DNA from 4 places in the Serratia sp. C2(1) genome. Region 3 is predicted to be linked to each of the others. Evidence: riboswitches for the same ligand, from Rfam matches in the RefSeq annotation. Region 3 holds a riboswitch; each other region holds the start of a gene.
What was found. Region 3 has a riboswitch for thiamine pyrophosphate ahead of thiM (hydroxyethylthiazole kinase). Riboswitches for the same ligand answer to the same signal wherever they lie in the genome.
Positions count from the first base shown of each region.

Region 1: linked by a shared signal. The riboswitch ahead of thiB (thiamine ABC transporter substrate binding subunit) and the one ahead of thiM (hydroxyethylthiazole kinase) in region 3 are both predicted to bind thiamine pyrophosphate.
Region 2: linked by a shared signal. The riboswitch ahead of tenA (thiaminase II) and the one ahead of thiM (hydroxyethylthiazole kinase) in region 3 are both predicted to bind thiamine pyrophosphate.
Region 4: linked by a shared signal. The riboswitch ahead of thiC (phosphomethylpyrimidine synthase ThiC) and the one ahead of thiM (hydroxyethylthiazole kinase) in region 3 are both predicted to bind thiamine pyrophosphate.

Region 1 covers NZ_JAZFBA010000002.1:390,201-395,300, forward strand. Annotated here, with positions in the region: gene ivbL (ilvB operon leader peptide IvbL) at 95-211, opposite strand; gene thiQ (thiamine ABC transporter ATP-binding protein ThiQ) at 300-1,004, opposite strand; gene thiP (thiamine/thiamine pyrophosphate ABC transporter permease ThiP) at 1,119-2,723, opposite strand; gene thiB (thiamine ABC transporter substrate binding subunit) at 2,699-3,685, opposite strand; TPP riboswitch at 3,741-3,866, opposite strand; gene sgrR (HTH-type transcriptional regulator SgrR) at 3,904-5,100, opposite strand, start outside.
Region 2 covers NZ_JAZFBA010000001.1:784,665-789,764, forward strand. Annotated here, with positions in the region: gene V2S86_RS03610 (ABC transporter permease) at 1-640, opposite strand, end outside; gene V2S86_RS03615 (ABC transporter ATP-binding protein) at 637-1,377, opposite strand; gene tenA (thiaminase II) at 1,374-2,054, opposite strand; TPP riboswitch at 2,117-2,219, opposite strand; gene V2S86_RS03625 (LLM class flavin-dependent oxidoreductase) at 2,379-3,401, shown strand; gene V2S86_RS03630 (SDR family NAD(P)-dependent oxidoreductase) at 3,428-4,162, shown strand; gene V2S86_RS03635 (GlxA family transcriptional regulator) at 4,240-5,100, shown strand, end outside.
Region 3 covers NZ_JAZFBA010000001.1:192,901-198,000, forward strand. Annotated here, with positions in the region: gene V2S86_RS00935 (glycoside hydrolase family 68 protein) at 63-1,313, shown strand; gene V2S86_RS00940 (GNAT family N-acetyltransferase) at 1,392-1,817, opposite strand; TPP riboswitch at 1,886-1,977, shown strand; gene thiM (hydroxyethylthiazole kinase) at 2,014-2,808, shown strand; gene thiD (bifunctional hydroxymethylpyrimidine kinase/phosphomethylpyrimidine kinase) at 2,805-3,605, shown strand; gene V2S86_RS00955 (inhibitor of vertebrate lysozyme family protein) at 3,692-4,150, shown strand; gene gutQ (arabinose-5-phosphate isomerase GutQ) at 4,193-5,100, opposite strand, start outside.
Region 4 covers NZ_JAZFBA010000009.1:15,910-21,009, reverse strand. Annotated here, with positions in the region: gene hemE (uroporphyrinogen decarboxylase) at 1-195, opposite strand, end outside; gene nudC (NAD(+) diphosphatase) at 235-1,002, opposite strand; gene rsd (sigma D regulator) at 1,102-1,605, shown strand; TPP riboswitch at 1,645-1,768, shown strand; gene thiC (phosphomethylpyrimidine synthase ThiC) at 1,884-3,827, shown strand; gene thiE (thiamine phosphate synthase) at 3,820-4,458, shown strand; gene V2S86_RS24885 (HesA/MoeB/ThiF family protein) at 4,463-5,100, shown strand, end outside.

The sequences.
Region 1 (5,100 bases), on a different contig from region 3:
GGGCCGGTTCGCTTTTCTGGGCAGGGGGCTAAAACAAGAAACCCCGCCCGGTTTGCGCCGGCGGGGTTTGGGAATCGATGCGTTGATTCGGACCCTACGGCGCATTGCCGACGACCACCACCACACGCACGACGACCATCACCGCGGCTGGTAGCGCGGTAACTAGTAGGGTCGAAGTCAGCGAGGATGCGATCACAGGGAACCTTATCATCAGTAATAGAAGTCAGGTTTTTATAAAACCACAGGCGAAAAATTCGCACAACAGGTTTATTTTCCCAGCATAAAAAACGCGCTGCAGATCACGGTTTGTGCGAAATGCCCAGCACCCGGGCTTCCGGTGCGCTGCCGTCCAACAGCGCCTGCGTGGGGCCGTCGTAATAAATCCGCCCGTCGACCACCAACAGGGTGCGCGGCGCGATGCGAGCGGCGTCATCCAGGTTGTGCGACACCATCAGCAGCGTCAGGTTGCGTTGGTCACAAACCTCTTGCAACAGTTGCAGCATCTCATTGCGCAGCGCAGGGTCGAGCGCCGAGAAAGGCTCGTCGAGCAGCAGGATGGGCTGCTGGCGGATCAGGCAGCGAGCCAGGGCTGCGCGTTGGCGCTGGCCGCCGGAAAGCTGTGACGGCAGGCGCTGCAGATGTTCCTCCAACCCCACCTGGCGGGCAATCTGCGCCAACTGTTGTTGCTGGTCCGCGTTCAGCCGCAGCCCGGGGTCAAGGCCCAAGCCGATGTTCTGCGCTACCTTCAGGTGGGCGAACAGGTTGTTTTCCTGAAACAGCATCGAGACCGGCCTTTTGGCCGGCGGCGTGCCGGTGTGGTCGCTGCCGTTCAGCAGCAGCTTGCCGCTGGCGGCCGGCAGGAAACCGGCGATCAGGCTGAGCAGGGTGCTTTTGCCCGCACCACTGGGGCCGAGCACCGCGACACGTTCGCCCGGCCGGATACGCAGGTCAAAGCGCATCGGCAGGTGTTCATACAGATAAGTCAGTTTTTCAAGCGTCAGCATATGTCCTTCATCTTTCAAGTTGCCGCTATGTTGGCTTTCTTCACTTATCCCAGTCACTTAGTGGACTAAGCTCCTGGGAATGCGTTCAGTCGCCGCCTTGCTGCAGCTTGAAATCTATTGGGCAGAGCGCCCCGGTAAGCGTTCGATCAGGGTAAACAGCAGGAAGCACAGCAACAGAAGCAACAGTGCGGTGACCGCGCCGTCATTGCTGCGATAGGCGCCGATCTGCTGATACAGGTAAAAAGGCAGGGTGCGGAACTGCTCGTTGCCAAACAGGGCAACCACGCCGAAATCGCCGATCGACAGCACGCAGGCGAAAGCCAGCGCCTGCGCCAGCGGGCGGCGCAGCGCTTTCAGCTCGATCCAGCGCAGCCGCTGCCAGCCGTGCATACCCAGCGACAGGCACAGCGGGTTGTAACGTTCGGCCAGGTCTCGCATCGGGTTTTCCAGCACCTTCAGGGCGTAGGGTACCGCCATCAGCGCATTGGTGAGGATCACCAAAGCATAGGGCGATTGCGGCAGCCCGACAGTATCGCTCAACAACAGGAAGAAACCGGTGGCCAGCACGATCCCCGGCATCGCCAGAATCACCATGCCGCTCAGTTCAAGCGTTTGGCCCCAGCGCAGCCGCTGTTGCAGCTTCAGTTCACGGCTGCTCCACAGCAACATCATGGTCAACACCACGCACAACGCGCCGGCACCGAGCGCGATACGCAATGACGTGAACAGCGCTTGCCACAGCACCTGCTGTTGCAGGACGGTGACCATCGTCTGATTGGCGCCATCGGCAATTACCGCCAGCAGCGGGGGCAGCAGCAGCAGCAGGGCGGCGGCGATCAGCAGAAAATCGCTGGCGCGACGCCACAGGCTGTCTTCGGGATTACGCCAGATGTGGGCCTGGGTGCTGCCGACCGGCAGCGCCTGGCTCAGGCGCTGGCTGAGCACGACCAGCCCCAGACAGCACGCCAACTGGATCAGTGCCAGCAGGGCGGCGCGGCTAAGATCGTAGTCATAGCTGAGCGCCTGGTAGATCGCCAGTTCTATGGTGGTGGCCTGCGGCCCACCGCCCAGTGACAGCACGGTGGCGAAGCTGGCGAAACAGAGCATGAAGATCAGTGCGCCGCTAGGCAGGGTCTGGCGACGCAGCGCCGGCCACTCGACGAAGCGGAACTGTTGCCAGCCGTTCATGCCGAGCTGAGCCGCCAGTTGGCGCTGTTCGACCGGAATATTTTCCAACGCCTGCAGCAGCAGGCGGGCGGCCAGTGGCAGATTGAAGAACATATGCGCCAGCAGGATGCCCTGCAGACCATAGGGGGAAAAACTGTAGTTGATGCCGAGCCAGCCGCACAGCGATGCCAGCCAGCCCTGTCGGCCATACACGCTGAGCAGGCCGAATACCGCCACCAATACCGGCAGTACCAGCGTCATGGCGCACAGCCGCAGGAGCAACAGTCTGCCGGGGAAGCGGCGGCGGTACAGCGCTCGGGCCAGCGCTATGGCGGGTAGCACCGAGATCAGCGCGGACAGCAATGCCTGCCAGAAGGTAAAGCGGACTACGTGCCACAGGTAGCTGTCCTGCCACAGGCCGCGCCAATCGCTTTCCGGTGCGTGCCGCCACAGCGAGCCCATCGCCAGCGCGGCGACGGCCAGGATCAGGCCGGCGGCCAGCAGCCCCGGCCAGAGCCAGTGCGGGATCAGCGACTGACGGCGGTTTGCCATGCCCGGATCCAGCTACCGCGTTGTTTGGCGACCTCTTCGGCGCTGTATTGCAGCGCGGTCTGGGGGACGGTCATTTGATCAAAGCCTGCCGGCAGTTGAGTCTTGATCACCGGGTACATCCAGTTACCGGTTGGGATGGCGTTCTGGAACGCCGGGGTCACCATAAACTGCATGAAGCGCTCCGCCAGTTCAGGCTGCTTGCCGGCCTTGAGTTTGCCCGCCACTTCCACCTGCAAATAATGGCCTTCGCTGAAGTTGGCCGCGGCGTAGCTGTCTTTCTTCTCTTCGATCAGATGATAAGCCGGGGAGGTGGTATAGCTGAGCACCAGATCGCCTTCGCCTTTCAGGAATAGGCCGTAGGCTTCGCTCCACCCCTTGGTGACGGTGACGGTTTTCTTCGCCAGTTTCTGCCAGGCTTCCGGCGCTTTGTCGCCAAACACTTTCTGCATCCACAGCAGCAGGCCCAGGCCTGGGGTGCTGGTGCGCGGGTCTTCGTAGATCACCTTCCAGTTTTGATCGCCGTTGACCAGTTCCTGCAGGCTCTTTGGCGGGTTTTTCAGCTTTTCTTTGTTGTAAACGAAGGCAAAGTAACCGTAGTCATAAGGCACGAAGGTTTTATCCTGCCAGCCGCCCGGCACGCTCAGTTTGGCGCCGTCAATGCGGCTAGGCGCGAATAGGCCGGTTTGCTGCGCGGCCTGCAACAGGTTGTTGTCCAGCCCCAGCACCACGTCGGCAGCGCTGTTTTTCCCTTCCATGCGCAAGCGGTTAAGCAGCGAAACGCCGTCTTCCAGCGCGACGAATTTCAGCTCGCAGTTGCAGTCCGCTTCGAACGCTTTTTTCACCGCCGGGCCAGGGCCCCAGTCGGCCGCGAAGGAATCATAGGTGTAGACCGTCAGCGTGGGTTTGGCAAACACCGGTACGGCGCACAACAACAGTAATAAGGGCAGGCTTTTTTTGACCACTTTGCACTCCTGAAAGATAAGGGGGCAAAGGTATCTGAGGGCGAGGTGATTAAACCGGGTCGCTATGCTCAAATCCCTCCGCCGGTATTGACCGGATCAGGTTCGACGGGTTTGTTCTCAGCAAAACCTGCGCACCGCGTTTTCATCGCGCCGCCACCGTTTCGCACCCCGTTGAGACGGCGCTATTGTAGAGACTAACGGGCGTCGGCGAAAGGCGCTTATGCTTCCGGCGGCGCAAACCAGGCGGATTTAAAATCAAACCAGCCAAGGGTATTCATTCGCACGCCGCGCATGCTGCGCTGGCCATGCAGTTGCAGCCAGTGATGAAACAGCGGGTGTAACTGGTGACCCTTGACCAATCGTTGGCAAAAATCCGCCAGCGGCAGGGCATTGGCGCGCCACAGCGCCGCATCTGCGGCGAGATCTTCATTCATGCAGTGCTGCATCAGCGGCAGCTCATACAGGGTGGCGAACAGCGAAAACTCCAGCGGCAGGTAGAAGTTGGCGCTACCCAACCACAGATCGCTGGCCGCTTCCCCCTTATGCCAGGCGTCGTAGCTCACCACCTGCACGTTAAGCCGCACCCCGTGCAGCGCCAACAGCGGTTCAATTGCCTGTTGAATGGCGTGGAATTCCGAGTGTTCACTGTAGTAGGTCAGCGTCAACGCGGTCAGCCCGGCCGGCTTGGGTTGTTGCGCCAGCGCACGATTGTGATGCCAGCGCGGCAGGATGCCATAGGCCGGTGACCAATAGCGTTGATAAACCGGCCCGGCATTACTCAGCAGCGAGATGGGATTAATCAGCTCGCACAGCCAGCTGCGAATGGCCGGATCGGCCGCCAAAGGAGAGCGTTGATCGAACAGCAGGAAATAGCAGCCTTCCTCCAGCCGGCTTTCCAGTTCGTTGTTGCCGGTGTCATCCGCCTGCAGTTGCACGCCGGAATGCACCAGCTCTTCGGTAAGCTCCGGCAACACCCAGATATTCACCTCATCAATCAGTGCCCGGTAGCCGAAGTAGTCATCGAAGGCGTGGATTTTCATCTGGCTGCGGTGGTTGCGTACCACGCTGTACGGCCCGGTGCCGACCGGATGGCGCGAGAACTCCGGCATGCTTTGCCATTCGCGCGGCAGGATCATGGCAGGCACGCTGCCCAGCAGCCAGGGCAACCAGTAATCGGGGCTGTGCAGATGCACGTCAATCACGAAAGGCGTCGGTGAGGTCACGCTCTCGATATGCGAAAACAGCGGCTGAGGGATCAGACGAGTGAGGGAGCTAATCACATCGTCCATTTCCAGCTCGCGGCCGTGATGAAAATGTATCGCCGGGCGCAGATAAAAACGCCAGTGCAAGGGCGTCAGCGGCTGCCAGTGATGAGCCAGGTCCGACTCCAGTTCCCCGTTTTCCTCGTTTATCCG
Region 2 (5,100 bases), 590 kb from region 3:
TGGCGTTCAGCATCACGTAGCCCAACCCTTCCGCCGAGCCGACCCATTCGCCGATAATCGCGCCGATGGGGGCGACGGCGGCGGCCATGCGCAACCCGGAACCAAAGGCCGGCAGCGCCGCCATCAGCCGCACATGCCGCAGTTGTGCCCAGGGGGAAGCGCCCATGGTGCGGGCCAGATCGAGATAATCGTTATTGACCCGGCGCAGCCCATCAAAGAACGCGGAGGTGACCGGGAAGAAGATCACCAGTACCGCCATCGCCACTTTGGCGCTCATGCCGAAGCCGAACCACAGCACCAGCAGCGGTGCCAGCGCAAACACCGGTATCGCCTGGCTGGTCAGTACCAGTGGCATCAGCCAGCGTTGCAGCCGGGGTGAATAGATCATGCACAGCGCCAGCGCCGCGCCGAGCAACACCCCAATCCCCAGCCCGCAGGCAATCTCCGAGGCGGTGATCAGCGTGTGATAAGCGAGATAGGCGCGCCCGCTCCACAGCGCCTGCGCTACCGCAGAAGGCGAAGGCAGCAAAAAAGCGGGAATATCTCCCAACGTGATGAGCCACCACAGCAGCAACAAACCAGCGAACACCGTCAGGCTGCGGCGCACCCGCGGCAGGCGGTTTTCAACCCGTAGCGTCATTCGGCGGCCCTCATCAGTTGCGCCAACAGTTCGCCCTGGCTTTTCAGCAGATGGGGATTGTCCGGCGCGCGCGGCGGCAGGCCGCCGATGACATGCGTATCGTCAATGCCGGCGGGGTAGCGGGAAAGCACCAGCAGGCGATGGCTCAGACGGCAGGCTTCCATCGGGTCATGGGTAATCAACAGTACGGTATGCTGCGCCAGCAGCTCGGCCGCCAGGGTTTGGATCATGGCGCGGGTGATGGCGTCCAGCGCCGAGAAGGGCTCGTCCATCAGTACAATCGGCTGGCGTTCATACAGCGTGCGTGCGATGGCGGCGCGCTGGCGCATACCGCCGGACAAGGCCGAGGGCAGGGCTTTGGCGTAACCGCTCAGCCCCACGCGCTCGAGCAGATGCCCGGCCCATTCCCGGTCGGCTTTTTCGCCGCGCAGCCGCGCACCGAGGCTGATATTTTCGGCGACGGTCAGCCACGGATAGAGCAGGTCTTTTTGCCCCATATAGGCGATGCGGCCGGCTATCGGCAGGCCATCGCTGCCGGTCACTTCACCGGCGGTGGGCAGCATCAGCCCGGCGATAATCTTCAGCAGGCTGGTTTTGCCCGTGCCGCTGGCGCCGAGCAGGGCGACAACGCTGCCGCCGGCAATATCGAAACTCAGCCGATCGAAAATCACCTGCCGGCCAAAGCGCAGGCTGAGATCCCGCACCTGAATGCCGGGCGGCGCGATGCGGTCACTCATGAGGCGTTCAACCCCATCTGCCAGAAGGCGGACTCCAGCCGGGTGGCGGTGGTGAAAATCTCCGCAAGCTCGGCAAAGCGGCTTTCTGCGCCACGCTGGTGGCCCACGCTCTCCAGCAGATCGAGAGCCGCCTGCACGCCGGCCAGATAGTTTTTATCGCCATAGTTGCGGATCCACGAGGCGTAAGGATTGCCCTCCATCACCGTCGCCGGGTCGTCAAGCAGGCGCAGACCAATCTCGGCATAGCCTGCGACGCAAGGCATCAGCGCGGCCAGCAGATCCAGCGCATCGCCGGAGTGGCCGATATCGAGCACATAGCGGGTGTAGTTCAGGGTTTCCGTCGCCTCGGGTTCGGCGGCAATCTCGGGTTCGCCCAGCCCCCAACCGGCGCAGTAAGCCAGGTGCAAAGGCAGTTCGGCGACGATGGCATTGAGCGAAGCGGTGGCCGCGCGCATCTCCGGCAGCGTGCGTAGCTTGCTGACCAGCAGGGCGTAGGCGCGGGCGAAATGGATCAGGAACAGGTAATCCTGGGTCAGATAGCGGCGGAATGCGGATTCAGGCAGCGTGCCGGCGGCCAGTTGCCGAATAAAAGGGTGGGCAACGTAGTCCTGCCAGTCCGCGCCTGCCTGTTGGCGCAGCCGTCCGTAAAGACCGTTATCGAAAAGGGGAGTAAACATGGGACCTCCAAAAGTGAGTGGAGATCCGGGCGCGCTGAGGTATGAACAGGCAATGACCGAGAGCGTGATTGCCGACCCGTCCCTTCGCTGGCATGACCCAGATCAGGTTCAAAGGGTTCGGCTTGCGCCATCTCAGCCCGTAACAGGACACCCCTCGGAGGAGCCTGTTATACGATATTTGCTTTTTGATTACAATGCTCGGGCGAGGGGGATCGGCGGGGGCGGCAATTGGTTCGTTTAGTGCGATTCGCGACGATTTTTCTGGCACCGGCGGCGGCATTTTTGCACTGTAATCCGGTAACGTTGACTCTGAGGAACACTCCCATGAAGAAGATCGGCTTTCTCTCTTTTGGTCACTGGACGCCTTCGGCACAGTCCGGTACTCGTTCTGCGGCGGATGCGCTGCTGCAATCCATCGATCTTGCAGTCGCTGCAGAGGCGCTCGGGGCGGACGGTGCCTATTTCCGCGTGCATCACTTCGCCCGCCAGCTCAGCTCCCCGTTCCCGCTGCTGGCCGCCGTCGGCGCCAAAACCCAACGCATTGAGATCGGTACCGGCGTGATTGATATGCGCTATGAAAACCCGCTTTATATGGTGGAAGACGCCGGAGCCGCCGATCTGATTTCAGGCGGACGGCTGCAACTCGGCATCAGCCGCGGTTCGCCCGAGCAGGTTATCGAAGGCTGGCGCTATTTTGGCTATACGCCCGCAGAGGGCGAGACCGAGGCCGATATGGCCCGTCGCCACACCGAGGTGCTGCTCGATGCGCTGCGCGGTGAGGGCTTCGCCGAGCCGAACCCGCAGCCGATGTTCCCCAATCCGCCGGGGCTGCTGCGCATCGAACCCTTTTCCGCCGGCCTGCGCGACCGCATCTGGTGGGGCGCCAGCTCCAACGCCACCGCGGTGTGGGCGGCAAAACTGGGGATGAACCTGCAAAGCTCGACGCTGAAAAACGACGAAACCGGCGAGCCTTTCCACATTCAGCAGGCCAAGCAGATCCGCGCTTACCGCGCCGCCTGGAAAGAAGCGGGCCACCCGCGCGAGCCGCGCGTGTCGGTCAGCCGCAGCATCTTTGCGCTGATGAACCAGCAGGATCGCAGCTACTTCGGCGGCAGCGGCAAGGAAGGCGATCAGGTCGGGTATATCGACCAGCAAACCCGGGCGATTTTCGGCCGCAGCTACGCCGCCGAGCCGGAAGAACTGATCAAACAGCTGGCGCAGGACGAAGCCATTGCCGAAGCGGACACCTTGCTGTTAACCGTGCCTAACCAGTTGGGCGTCGATTACAACGCGCACGTGATTGAGTCGATCCTCACCCATGTCGCCCCGGCGCTGGGCTGGCGTTGATGTCTCAACAATAAAGGAGGCAGGCCATGTCTCGTATTTTCATTACCGGCTCGGCGGACGGGTTGGGGCGCGCGGCGGCGGCAACCCTGCTGGGCGAAGGCCATCAGGTGATCGTTCATGCGCGTGAGCCGGGCCGGCTCCACGGCGTGCGCGATTTGCTGGACCGCGGCGCGCTGGCGGTCACCGGCGATTTGTCTGATCTGCAGCAGACCCGAGAGGTGGCCGAACAGGTGAACCGCATCGGACGTCCGGATGCGGTCATTCACAATGCCGGCGTTTTCACCGGGCCGCAGGTGCTGGCGGTCAACGTGATCGCGCCTTATCTGTTGACGGCGCTTATCGCTCGCCCGGCGCGGTTGGTATATCTGAGCAGCAGCATGCATTTCGACGGTCGCGCGGCGCTCGAAAAAGTGGACTGGAGTGGGCGCACCCCCGTCTCCTATTCGGACAGCAAACTGTGGGTGACGGCGCTCGCCGCCGCCGTGGCCCGCCGCTGGCCGGACGTGGTCAGCAGTGCGGTCGATCCCGGTTGGGTGCCGACCAAGATGGGCGGCGAAAACGCCCCCGACGATCTGCGCCTGGGGCACCTGACGCAGGAGTGGTTGGTGACCCGCGCAGATGCGCAGGCCGGCGTTTCCGGCGGTTATTGGCATCACCAGCGCCGCCTGGAGCCGCATGCCGCCGCGCGCGATCCGGCTTTTCAGGATGCGCTGTTGGCGGTACTCGAACGCGTTACCGGCGTTGCTCTGGCGATATCCTGAGCGGAAAATCGATGGCGGCCAGGGTGGCATGAAATGCGCGTTGTTGACTTATTTTGCTCAAATTGTATTTTAAGGCCATGCATACATTTCTGATTATCGTCCCCGAAGGGGGCATGCTGTTTGAGTCGGCGGGTATCGCCGACATCCTGATGCAAGCCAACCGCTTGAGGCCCAACGACGCTCCGCTTTATCGGATCGAAGTCGCTACCACGCAATCTCATCGGGTGGTGCATGGGTCGTCCGGATTGAATTTGCTGGCCGATCATCGCCTTGCCGATCTCGACCCTGAACAGAAACGTGACACTGTCATTGTCACCGGAAAAGGGGCGACCGAGGAAGAAGGCGCGTTTGTTGCAGGCTGGCTCCGCCGCGCCGCCCCCAACGCACGCCGCATCGCTTCCGTTTGCGGCGGGGCCTTGCTGCTTGCCGAAGCCGGTTTGCTCGAAGGACGCCGGGCGACGACGCACTGGCGCTTGCTGGATACCCTGCAATCTCGTTTCCCGAAGGTGAAGGTCGAAAACGGGCCGATCTACGTTCAGGACGGGCCGGTCTGGACCTCCGGCGGCGTCAGCTCCGGTTTCGATCTCACCCTGGCGCTGGTTGAAGACGATTACGGTTTTATTCAGGCGCGCGAAGTGGCGCAAGATCTGGTGATGTTTCTTCGCCGCCCCGGCGGCCAGTTGCAGTTCAGCCGCTATCCGTTGAATCAGGCCAAAACGCCTGGCCCGATCCGCGATCTCCAGTCCTGGATCCTGGAAAACCTGGACGGCGATCTTTCCGTTGAGAAACTGGCCGAAAGGGTCGCCATGAGCCCGCGAAACTTTACGCGCGTGTTCACCCGCGAGACCGGTATTTCCCCCGCCAAATTCGTCGAAGAAGGGCGTTTGCATACCGCCAGGCAGCGTCTGGAGCAGAGTGCGGAAGGTATCGAGCATATC
Region 3 (5,100 bases):
ATCGTGCTCCTGCCGCCGTCGTTCCCGGCATGGGGGAGCCTACTTGCTAAGAGGAAATCATTATGACAAACGTAAATTACAAACCGACCATTTGGACCCGCGCAGAGGCGCTGAAAGTCAACGAAAAGGATCCGACCACCACGCAACCTTTGGTGAGCGCCGATTTTCCGGTAATGAGTGACAGCGTGTTCATTTGGGACACCATGCCGCTGCGCACCCTGGATGGCACCGTGGTCTCCGTCAACGGCTGGTCAGTGATTTTGACGCTGACCGCCGATCGCCATCCGCATGACCCCCAGTATATTGATGGCAATGGCAATTACGACATCAAGCGTGACTGGGAAGATCGCCACGGCCGTGCACGCATGTGTTACTGGTATTCCCGTACCGGCAAAGACTGGATCTTCGGCGGCCGGGTGATGGCGGAAGGGGTTTCACCGACGACGCGTGAATGGGCCGGTACCCCGATCTTGTTGAATAACGAAGGCGACATCGACCTGTATTACACCTGCGTGACACCGGGTGCCACCATTGCCAAAGTGCGCGGCCGCATTGTGACGTCGGATGACGGCGTGCAACTGCAGGACTTCAACGAGGTGAAATCGCTGTTCGAGGCCGATGGGGTGTATTACCAGACCGAAGCGCAGAATGCCTACTGGAACTTCCGTGACCCAAGCCCGTTTATCGATCCGCAGGATGGCAAGCTGTATATGGTGTTCGAAGGCAACGTAGCCGGCGATCGCGGTTCGCATGTGGTTGGTCCGGATGAGTTGGGGCTGGTGCCGCCGGGCCATGAAGAGGTGGGCGGCGCACGTTTCCAGGTGGGCTGTATCGGCCTGGCGGTGGCGAAGGATCACAGCGGTGAAGAGTGGGAGATTTTGCCGCCGCTGGTCACGGCGGTGGGCGTCAACGATCAGACCGAACGCCCGCACTACGTGTTCCAGGACGGCAAGTATTACCTGTTCACCATCAGCCATAAGTTCACCTATGCCGAAGGGCTGACCGGGCCGGATGGGGTATACGGTTTTGTCAGCGATAGCCTGACCGGGCCTTACACGCCGATGAACGCCTCAGGCCTGGTACTGGGTAACCCGCCGGAACAGCCTTTCCAGACGTATTCGCACTGCGTGATGCCGAATGGTTTGGTGACGTCGTTTATCGACAGCGTGCCGACCGTCGGCGAAGATTACCGTATCGGCGGGACTGAGGCGCCAACGGTACGCATTGTGCTGGAAGGCGACCGTTCCTTTGTACGCGAGGTCTATGATTACGGTTATATCCCTGCGATGCAGGATATCGTTTTGCAAGGGTAACCCGCGGCTTGTAGCCTGAGCCGCTCCAGAGGCCTGACGATGTCAGGCCTTTTCAGGTTTGGTTCACAGCAGACAAGACTATTTTTTAGGCGAATGCAGCAGGTAGTATTCTTCGCCGCCGTCGTTGCCGGTGGTGATCTTTTGCCAGCCATGCTTATGGTAAAACGCCAGCGCCTTCTCGTTTTTCACCAGGCATTTCAGCGAGCCGGTCGCGGTAAAGGTTCGCTCCGCCGCTTGCAGCAGGGCCGTGCCGACGCCGCGTGGCGGCAAGTGAGGATCGACATACAGGTTGTGAATAAAGTTATCCTGGCGATAGATCGACACGAACCCCAGCAGTTTTCCCTGATCTTCCGCCACCCAGATATCCTCGCCCAGCGTCGAGCGGTCGAAATCCTCCAGCCGGTAATCTTCGGTATCGCGCCACGTGAACGCCGCCTTGCGCGCAGCCAGATAAAGGGTGCGCAAGAACGGGCGATCGGCTTCTCGGTAGGGTCTTGTTTGCATGGCAGCTCCTTTTTGTTTTTTGACACTATAGCGCGATTGACCTCACCGGCAGCAACCCCAATAATGGCCTCCTTGACTCGGGGTGCCCCAAGGGGCTGAGATTTTACCCGTATTACCTGATCTGGATTATGCCAGCGTAGGGAAGTCTCGGTGCCCCAACCGGTACCCGCCTTCTTGAACGCCGGTTGGGAGGAATATGTTCGCTCGACCTGATGCTTTACCCGGCGCCCGCGCCGCGGCCTGTCTGACCCAATTCAAACAACAGCCCCCGCTGATTCACTGCCTGACCAACGAAGTGGTGCAGGAGCTGACGGCTAACGTATTGCTGGCGCTTGGCGCTTCCCCGGCGATGGTGGTGGAACCGACCGAAGCGGCGCAGTTCAGCCAGATGGCGAGTGCCCTGTTAATCAACATCGGTACTCTCAATGCCTCGCGCGCCGAATCCATGCTGGTGGCGGTAGAAGCCGCCAATTTGGCGGGAACGCCCTGGACGCTGGATCCGGTGGCGGTAGGCGGGTTGGCGTACCGCACCGCCTTTGCCCGTCGTTTGCTGGGCGAGAAGCCGGCGGCGATCCGGGGCAACGCGTCTGAAATTATGGCGCTGAGCGGCCGGCAGAGCGCCGGGCGCGGCGTAGACAGCACCGACGACTCGCTGGCGGCTTTGCCGGCGGCACGGGAACTGGCGCAGCTCAGCGGCGCGGTGGTGGCGGTAACCGGCGTGGTGGATTACATCACCGATGGCCGGCGCGACTGGGCGGTCGCCGGTGGCGATGCGCTGATGACGCGGGTGGTGGGCACAGGTTGCGCGCTGTCGGCGGTGGTGGCGGCATTTTGCAGCCTGTCGGGCGATCGGCTGGACAACGTCGCGACCGCTTGCCGGGTGATGTCGCTTTGCGGCGAGCGGGCCACGCACCGGGCTACGGGGCCGGGCAGCTTTACCCCGGCGTTCCTCGACGCCCTGTATCAACTGCGTGCGGAGGAGCTGCAATGAAACGGATTAACGCTTTGACCATCGCCGGCACCGATCCGAGCGGCGGCGCCGGCATCCAGGCCGATCTGAAAGCCTTTTCTGCACTGGGGGCTTACGGCACTTCCGTGATCACCGCGCTGGTGGCGCAAAATACTCGTGGCGTACAGTCGGTATATAACATCGATCCGGCGTTTGTCGCCGCCCAGTTGGATTCGGTATTCAGCGACGTGCGCATCGACAGCGCCAAGATCGGCATGCTGGCCAACGCCGATATCGTGCAGGCGGTGGCCGAACGCCTGCGGCATTACCGGCCGCCGTTCGTGGTGCTGGACACGGTGATGCTGGCGAAAAGCGGCGATCCCCTGCTGGCGCCGGAGGCGGTAGAGTCTATCCGCCGCGAACTGCTGCCGCAGGTGTCGATCATCACGCCGAACCTGCCGGAGGCGGCGGCCCTGCTGGCGTGCGCCCCGGCGGAAAATGAGCAACAGATGCGCGAACAGGGCCGGGCGTTGCTGGCCATGGGGTGCCAGGCGGTGCTGATGAAGGGCGGCCACCTCAGCGAAAACGAAAGCCCGGACTGGTTGTTCAGCGCGGGGCAGGAACTGCGCTTCACTGCACCGCGCGTGGCGACTCGTCATACGCACGGCACCGGCTGCACGCTTTCCGCTGCGCTGGCTGCGTTGCGCCCGCGTCATGAAGACTGGGCCGGCACGGTCGCCGCCGCCAAGGACTATCTGCAAAAGGCATTGCAGCAGGCAGATACCCTGGAAGTGGGGCACGGTATCGGGCCGGTACATCATTTTCACGCGTGGTGGTGATTCAACTTTTTGTCGTTGTTGTGGTCAGACTGGATCCATGCCCGGCGCTCGCCGGGTACGAGCGGATTTAACCAAGGGAGAAGGCCATGACAGGACAAAACGCACTTCGCTGCGCCATCTTCGGCGCGTTACTCAGCCTCAGTGCGGGCAGCGTTGCCCAGCAGATTGTTACCACCTCGGACGTGATCCAGCAGCCGGGCTATCAAACCAGCTGGCAGAACATGGTGAAGGGGCAGGCTCGCCTGCCGGGCTGGGCGCGCAAGGGGATGGGCACTTCCACTCCGGCGCAAAGCCTGAGCTGGAAGGGGCAGAACTACCTGGTGGGCAATCTGTGCAAGCCGCACGACTGCGCCAACAACTTTTTGATCGTGGCGTTTAAAGAAGACAAATCCCAGGCCTGGGGCGTGCGCGTCGAGGTGGCAGATAAGCCGGAAGCGGTTGATCATCCGAAGCAGTACGCCAAATACCAATGGCTGGGCAAGCCGGACGAAAACATGAAGGCGCTGCTGAAAAAACAGTTCGAGAGCAATCCCGACTGGAAATAAAACGACCTGGGGCGCAACTGCCTGCGCCCCGAGGTAACGCACTCAGCCAATGCCGGCCTGATGCAGATCGTGCAGGTTGATCGCGCCCACCAGCACGCCATCCAGATTGACCACCGGCGCGGCGCTGATGTGCTGTTCGTGCAATGCCTCCAGCGCTTCTCCGGCGCGCCACTGTTCCGGCAAGCGGTAGCCGGGGCGGGTAATGGCCGGGCCCAACGCATCCTGCAGGCTATTGCCTTTCACCAGCCAGCGGCGCAGGTCGCCGTCGGTAAACACCCCCACCACTTTTTGCTGCGCATCGCACACCGGTACCAATCCCAGCCCGGTGCGGCTCAGTTCGAGCATCGCTTCCATCACATTGGCGTTTTCACTGACCTGCGGCAGGCGATCGCCGGTGCGCATCAGGTGGTGTACCCGATTCAACAGGCGTGCGCCCAGGCTGCCGCCCGGATGGGAACGGGCAAAGTCTTCGGCGTTGAACCCGCGTTGGCGCATCAATGCCATCGCCAGTGCGTCGCCCATCATCAGCGTATTGACCGCGCTGGAGGTGGGCGCCAGCCCCATCGGGCAGGCCTCACGTTCGACGCTGATGTCCAGCACGCAGGCGGCGGCCAGCGCCAGCGGCGACTCTTTGCCGCCGGTAATGGCGATCACCGGGATGTTATTTTCCGCCAACAGCGGCAAGATCAAATCCAGCTCCTTGGCGCGGCCGGAATAGGAGATAAACACCACCACGTCGTCGGCGCCGATCATGCCGAGATCGCCGTGCAGCGCCTCCGCAGGGTGGACGAAGAACGACGGAGTGCCGGTGCTGGCCAGCGAGGCGGCAATTTTTTTGCCGATATGGCCGGATTTGCCGATGCCGGAAATCACCGCCTTGCCCCGGCAGTTCAACAGCAGTTCGCAGGCGCAGACGAAATTGTCGTCCAGGCGCGCCAGCAGGCGCTGCG
Region 4 (5,100 bases), on a different contig from region 3:
GCGCAGCGGTTGCAGCGTAACCTCACAGGCCAACTCCGCGTTCTTGCACAGCGACATGAAATCGCCGGCTTGAGCGCGGGTGGCTTTGTACTCCGGCAAATAACGACCGGCCTGACGCATCATCCATACGGGGGTCACATCCACCGGCATACGTTGCAGCGCGCGCAGGTAACGATCGTTCTTCAACTCATTCATCATAGGGCTCCCTTATTCATCTGCCGTTATTGTAGCGATTTATTGCTCACGGCATAAGGCTACGGTGTCCTCTATCAGGCGGCGCGCCACGGTGCCGGGTGGCGGCAACAGCGGCAACTGGTCATAACGGTACCATCCGGCGTTCAGCAGCTCTTTCGGATCGTGACGAATCTCACCGCGGTGGTAATCGGCCATAAAGGCCATCATCAGCGAATGCGGGAACGGCCAGGGTTGAGAAGTGACATAACGCAGGTTTTTGATTTCAATATTACTTTCTTCCATCACCTCGCGCGCGGCCGCCTGTTCCAGCGTTTCGCCGACCTCGACAAAACCGGCCAGCACAGTATGAATGCCGCCGCGATGACGCACATGCTGCGCCAGCAGGATCTCATCGTCACGCCGAATAGCGACGATTACGCAGGGTGCAATCTGCGGGTAGTAACGCTCCCGGCAGTGGCCGCACAGGCAGGCGCTCTCGGTACGGCTGAGGTGCATCTCATGGCCGCAATAACCGCAGAAGCGATGAGAGCGGTAAAAGTCGGCCAGTTGCACGCCGCGCCCGGCAAGCTGAAACAACCCGCGATCGAGCTCGAGCAGTTGACGCACCGAGCCCATATCCTGCGGCATCGTCTGACGCACCAGCCACACCGGCAGCCCTTCCCACTCGCCAATGGTGCGCGCCATTCGCCCCTGCAGGGAAAACGCCGCCGCCGAACCGAACGGCAATTCACCGTGCGGTAACCAAAGTTTGCTTTCATGGCTGACGATCCACCAGCCATTTTCATTACCCGTTAATGCAAGTTCCATATCGTTGTTGCACAACCTCAGCTTCACTGGCACTCTACAAATCGGCCTTGTTACATTTTAATAACTTACTGTTACTTTTTATTACTTACGGAGTCAAACATGCTCAACCGTTTGGAAAGCCTGACTCAGCGCGTTGGTGGTAGTAATGAATTAGTTGATCAATGGCTTCAGGCACGCAAGCAGTTGCTTGTCGCCTATTGCACCCTCGTGGGCATCAAACCGAACAAAGAAAAGCATACGCCGCTGAATGAAAAAGCGCTGGAGAACTTTTGCCATAATTTGGTGGATTATCTCTCTGCCGGGCATTTTCATATCTATGACAGAATTATCAAACAAGTGGAAGGCGCACCCAGTCCGAAAATGGCGCTATCGGTGAACATCTACCCCAAACTTTGGGTCAATACCGAGCAGATCATGGCTTTCCACGATCGCTATACCGAAGTAGATATCGATCAGGACGTGTGCATGGAACTCCACCAGGCGCTGTCGGATATCGGCGAAACGCTTGCTGCACGTTTTACCCTGGAAGATAAGTTGATCCAACTGGCGACGGAAGCCTCGCAGCAACCTCTGTCGGATAAAGCACTGGATCAGACGCGTTAGAATTTTGTAGTTTTTTTTATTATCCCTCCTATACTGGAGGGCATCTTGTCGGAGTGCCTAGCGCTGATTTGCTCATCAAATTGGCCAGGCTGAGACCGTTAATTCGGGATCCGCGGAACCTGATCGGGTTAATACCCGCGAAGGGAACAAGAGTAATCTATCGCCACAGGCAGGGCTTCCCGAACGGGGATACCCCCGCCTTGCCGGCCAGCATCATTACTCCCTCCGAGCTCCAGACAAGCAATTTTCCCAACTCATTACACTGGTAGGAATTTGCTATGTCTAACGTTAAAAAACCACGCGCTCGTAAAGAGCAGCGCGAAGAAGCCCAGCAGTTTATCGACACTCTGCAGGGCGTATCCTTTCCCAATTCACACCGCATCTATCTGCAAGGCTCGCGCAGCGATGTGCGGGTCCCGATGCGTGAAATCCAGCTCAGCCCGACGCTGATTGGCGGCGACAAAAACAACCCGCAATACGAGCAGAACGAAGCTATCCCGGTATACGACACCGCCGGCCCGTACGGCGATCCGCAATCCGAACTCGATGTGCACCGCGGCCTGGCGAAACTGCGCGCCGGCTGGATCGAAGAACGTGGCGATACCGAGGCCCTCAAAGGCGTCAGTTCCGGGTTCACCCAGCAGCGCCTGGCGGACGAAGGGCTGGATCATCTGCGCTTCGAGCATCTGCCGCAGCCGCGCAAAGCTCAGACGGGCAAATGCGTCACCCAGTTGCACTACGCGCGCGCCGGCATCGTCACCCCGGAAATGGAATTCATCGCCATCCGCGAAAACATGGGCCGTGAGCGCATCCGTGGTGAAGTGTTGCGCCACCAGCATCCCGGCCAAAGCTGGGGCGCTAACCTGCCGCAAAACATCACGCCGGAATTCGTTCGTCAGGAAGTGGCCGCCGGACGTGCCATCATCCCCGCCAATATCAACCACCCGGAAGCCGAACCGATGATCATCGGCCGTAACTTCCTGGTGAAGGTCAACGCCAATATCGGCAATTCCGCAGTGACTTCGTCGATTGAAGAAGAAGTGGAGAAGCTGGTGTGGTCCACCCGCTGGGGTGCGGACACCGTGATGGATTTGTCCACCGGCCGCTATATCCACGAAACCCGCGAATGGATCCTGCGCAATAGCCCGGTACCGATCGGTACGGTGCCGATCTATCAGGCGTTGGAAAAAGTGAACGGTGTGGCGGAGAATCTGACCTGGGAAATGTTCCGCGATACGCTGCTGGAGCAGGCCGAGCAAGGCGTCGACTACTTCACTATCCATGCCGGTGTGCTGCTGCGTTACGTGCCGATGACCGCCAAACGCCTGACCGGCATCGTCTCCCGTGGCGGTTCGATCATGGCCAAATGGTGCCTGTCGCATCATCAGGAAAACTTCCTGTATCAACACTTCCGCGAAATTTGTGAAATCTGCGCCGCCTATGACGTATCGCTGTCGCTGGGTGACGGCCTGCGCCCCGGCTCGATTCAGGACGCCAACGACGAAGCGCAGTTCGCCGAACTGCACACGCTGGGCGAACTGACAAAAATTGCCTGGGAATATGACGTGCAGGTGATGATCGAGGGCCCTGGCCACGTGCCGATGCAGATGATCCGCCGCAACATGACCGAAGAGCTGGAACACTGCCACGAAGCGCCGTTCTATACCCTGGGCCCGCTGACTACCGATATTGCACCGGGTTATGACCACTTCACCTCCGGCATAGGGGCCGCGATGATCGGCTGGTTCGGCTGCGCCATGCTGTGCTACGTCACGCCGAAGGAACACCTCGGTCTGCCAAACAAAGAAGACGTGAAGCAGGGATTGATCACCTACAAAATTGCCGCCCACGCCGCCGACCTGGCCAAAGGGCATCCGGGCGCGCAAATCCGCGATAACGCCATGTCCAAAGCTCGCTTCGAATTCCGCTGGGAAGATCAATTCAACCTGGCGCTCGATCCCGCCACCGCCCGAGCCTACCACGACGAAACCCTGCCGCAGGAATCCGGAAAAATCGCCCACTTCTGCTCAATGTGCGGGCCGAAGTTCTGCTCGATGAAGATCTCGCAAGAGGTCCGCGACTACGCCGCCGCGCAGGAGGCTGCCAAGCCGATAGAGGTGCAGCTAACCGGCATGGAGAAGATGTCAGCCGAGTTCCGCTCACGGGGTAGCGAGTTGTACCACAGCGCCGATACCCTGCAGGAGGAGATGAACAATGACTGAAATCGCCACGCCTTTCCCCGCCACGCCGCACAGGCTGGGATTATACCCGGTCGTCGACAGCGTTGAATGGATTGCCCGCCTGCTGGAGGCGGGCGTGACCACGATCCAGCTGCGCATCAAGGATTTGCCGGATGAACAGGTCGAGGATGATATCGCCGCCGCCATTGCCCTCGGCAAGCGCTATCACGCCCGGCTATTTATCAACGATTACTGGCAACTGGCGATCAAGCACGGCGCCTATGGCGTGCACCTCGGCCAGGAAGATTTGGATACCACCGATCTGGCGGCAATCCATCGGGCAGGATTACGGCTTGGCGTATCCACTCATGACGATGCCGAATTAGCCCGGGCGATAGCGGTGAAACCTTCCTATATCGCACTGGGGCACATCTTCCCGACCCAGACCAAAGAGATGCCTTCCGAGCCCCAAGGCCTGGCTGAGCTGAAACGCCATGTCGCCGGACTGGGTGACTATCCAACGGTAGCGATCGGCGGGATCGGGATTGATCGCGTGACGGCGGTGCTGGATTGCGGCGTCGGCAGCGTGGCGGTGGTTAGCGCCATCACCAAGGCACCGGACTGGCGTGCGGCCACCGCGCAGCTTTTGCAACTGATCGAAGGCAAGGAGTGATTCGATGCTTAACGATCAAGAATTTCTGCGCTACAGCCGCCAGCTGCTGTTGGAGGACGTAGGTCCGCAAGGCCAGGAAAAGCTTAAGCAGGCATCGGTTTTGCTGGTCGGCCTGGGGGGACTAGGTTCCCCCGCCGCGCTCTACCTGGCCGCTGCCGGCGTCGGTAAGCTGCTGTTGGCCGATGACGATACGCTGCACATCACCAATCTGCAGCGTCAGGTCCTTTACCGCAGCACCGACATTTCCAAAGGCAAAGCCGCTCTGGCACAGCGTCAGTTGCAAGCGTTGAACCCGATGGTCGAATCCATCGCGCTGGAACAGCGTTTACAGGGGGAAAGCTTGCAAGACGCCGTGGGGCGCGCCGATCTGATCCTGGATTGCAGCGATAACATGACAACCCGCCATGCCGTGAACGCCGCCTGTATCGCCGCCGGCAAACCGCTGATCAGCGGCAGCGCGGTGGGTTTCAGCGGCCAGTTGCTGGTGATTGAACCGCCTTATGCCCACGGTTGCTACGCCTGCCTGTACCCAGAACACACCGAGCCGCAACGCAACTGCCGCACCGCAGGCGTACTCGGCCCGGTGGTCGGCGTCATTGGCACCCTGCAGGCGCTGGAGGCGATAAAAATGCTGGCGGGAAT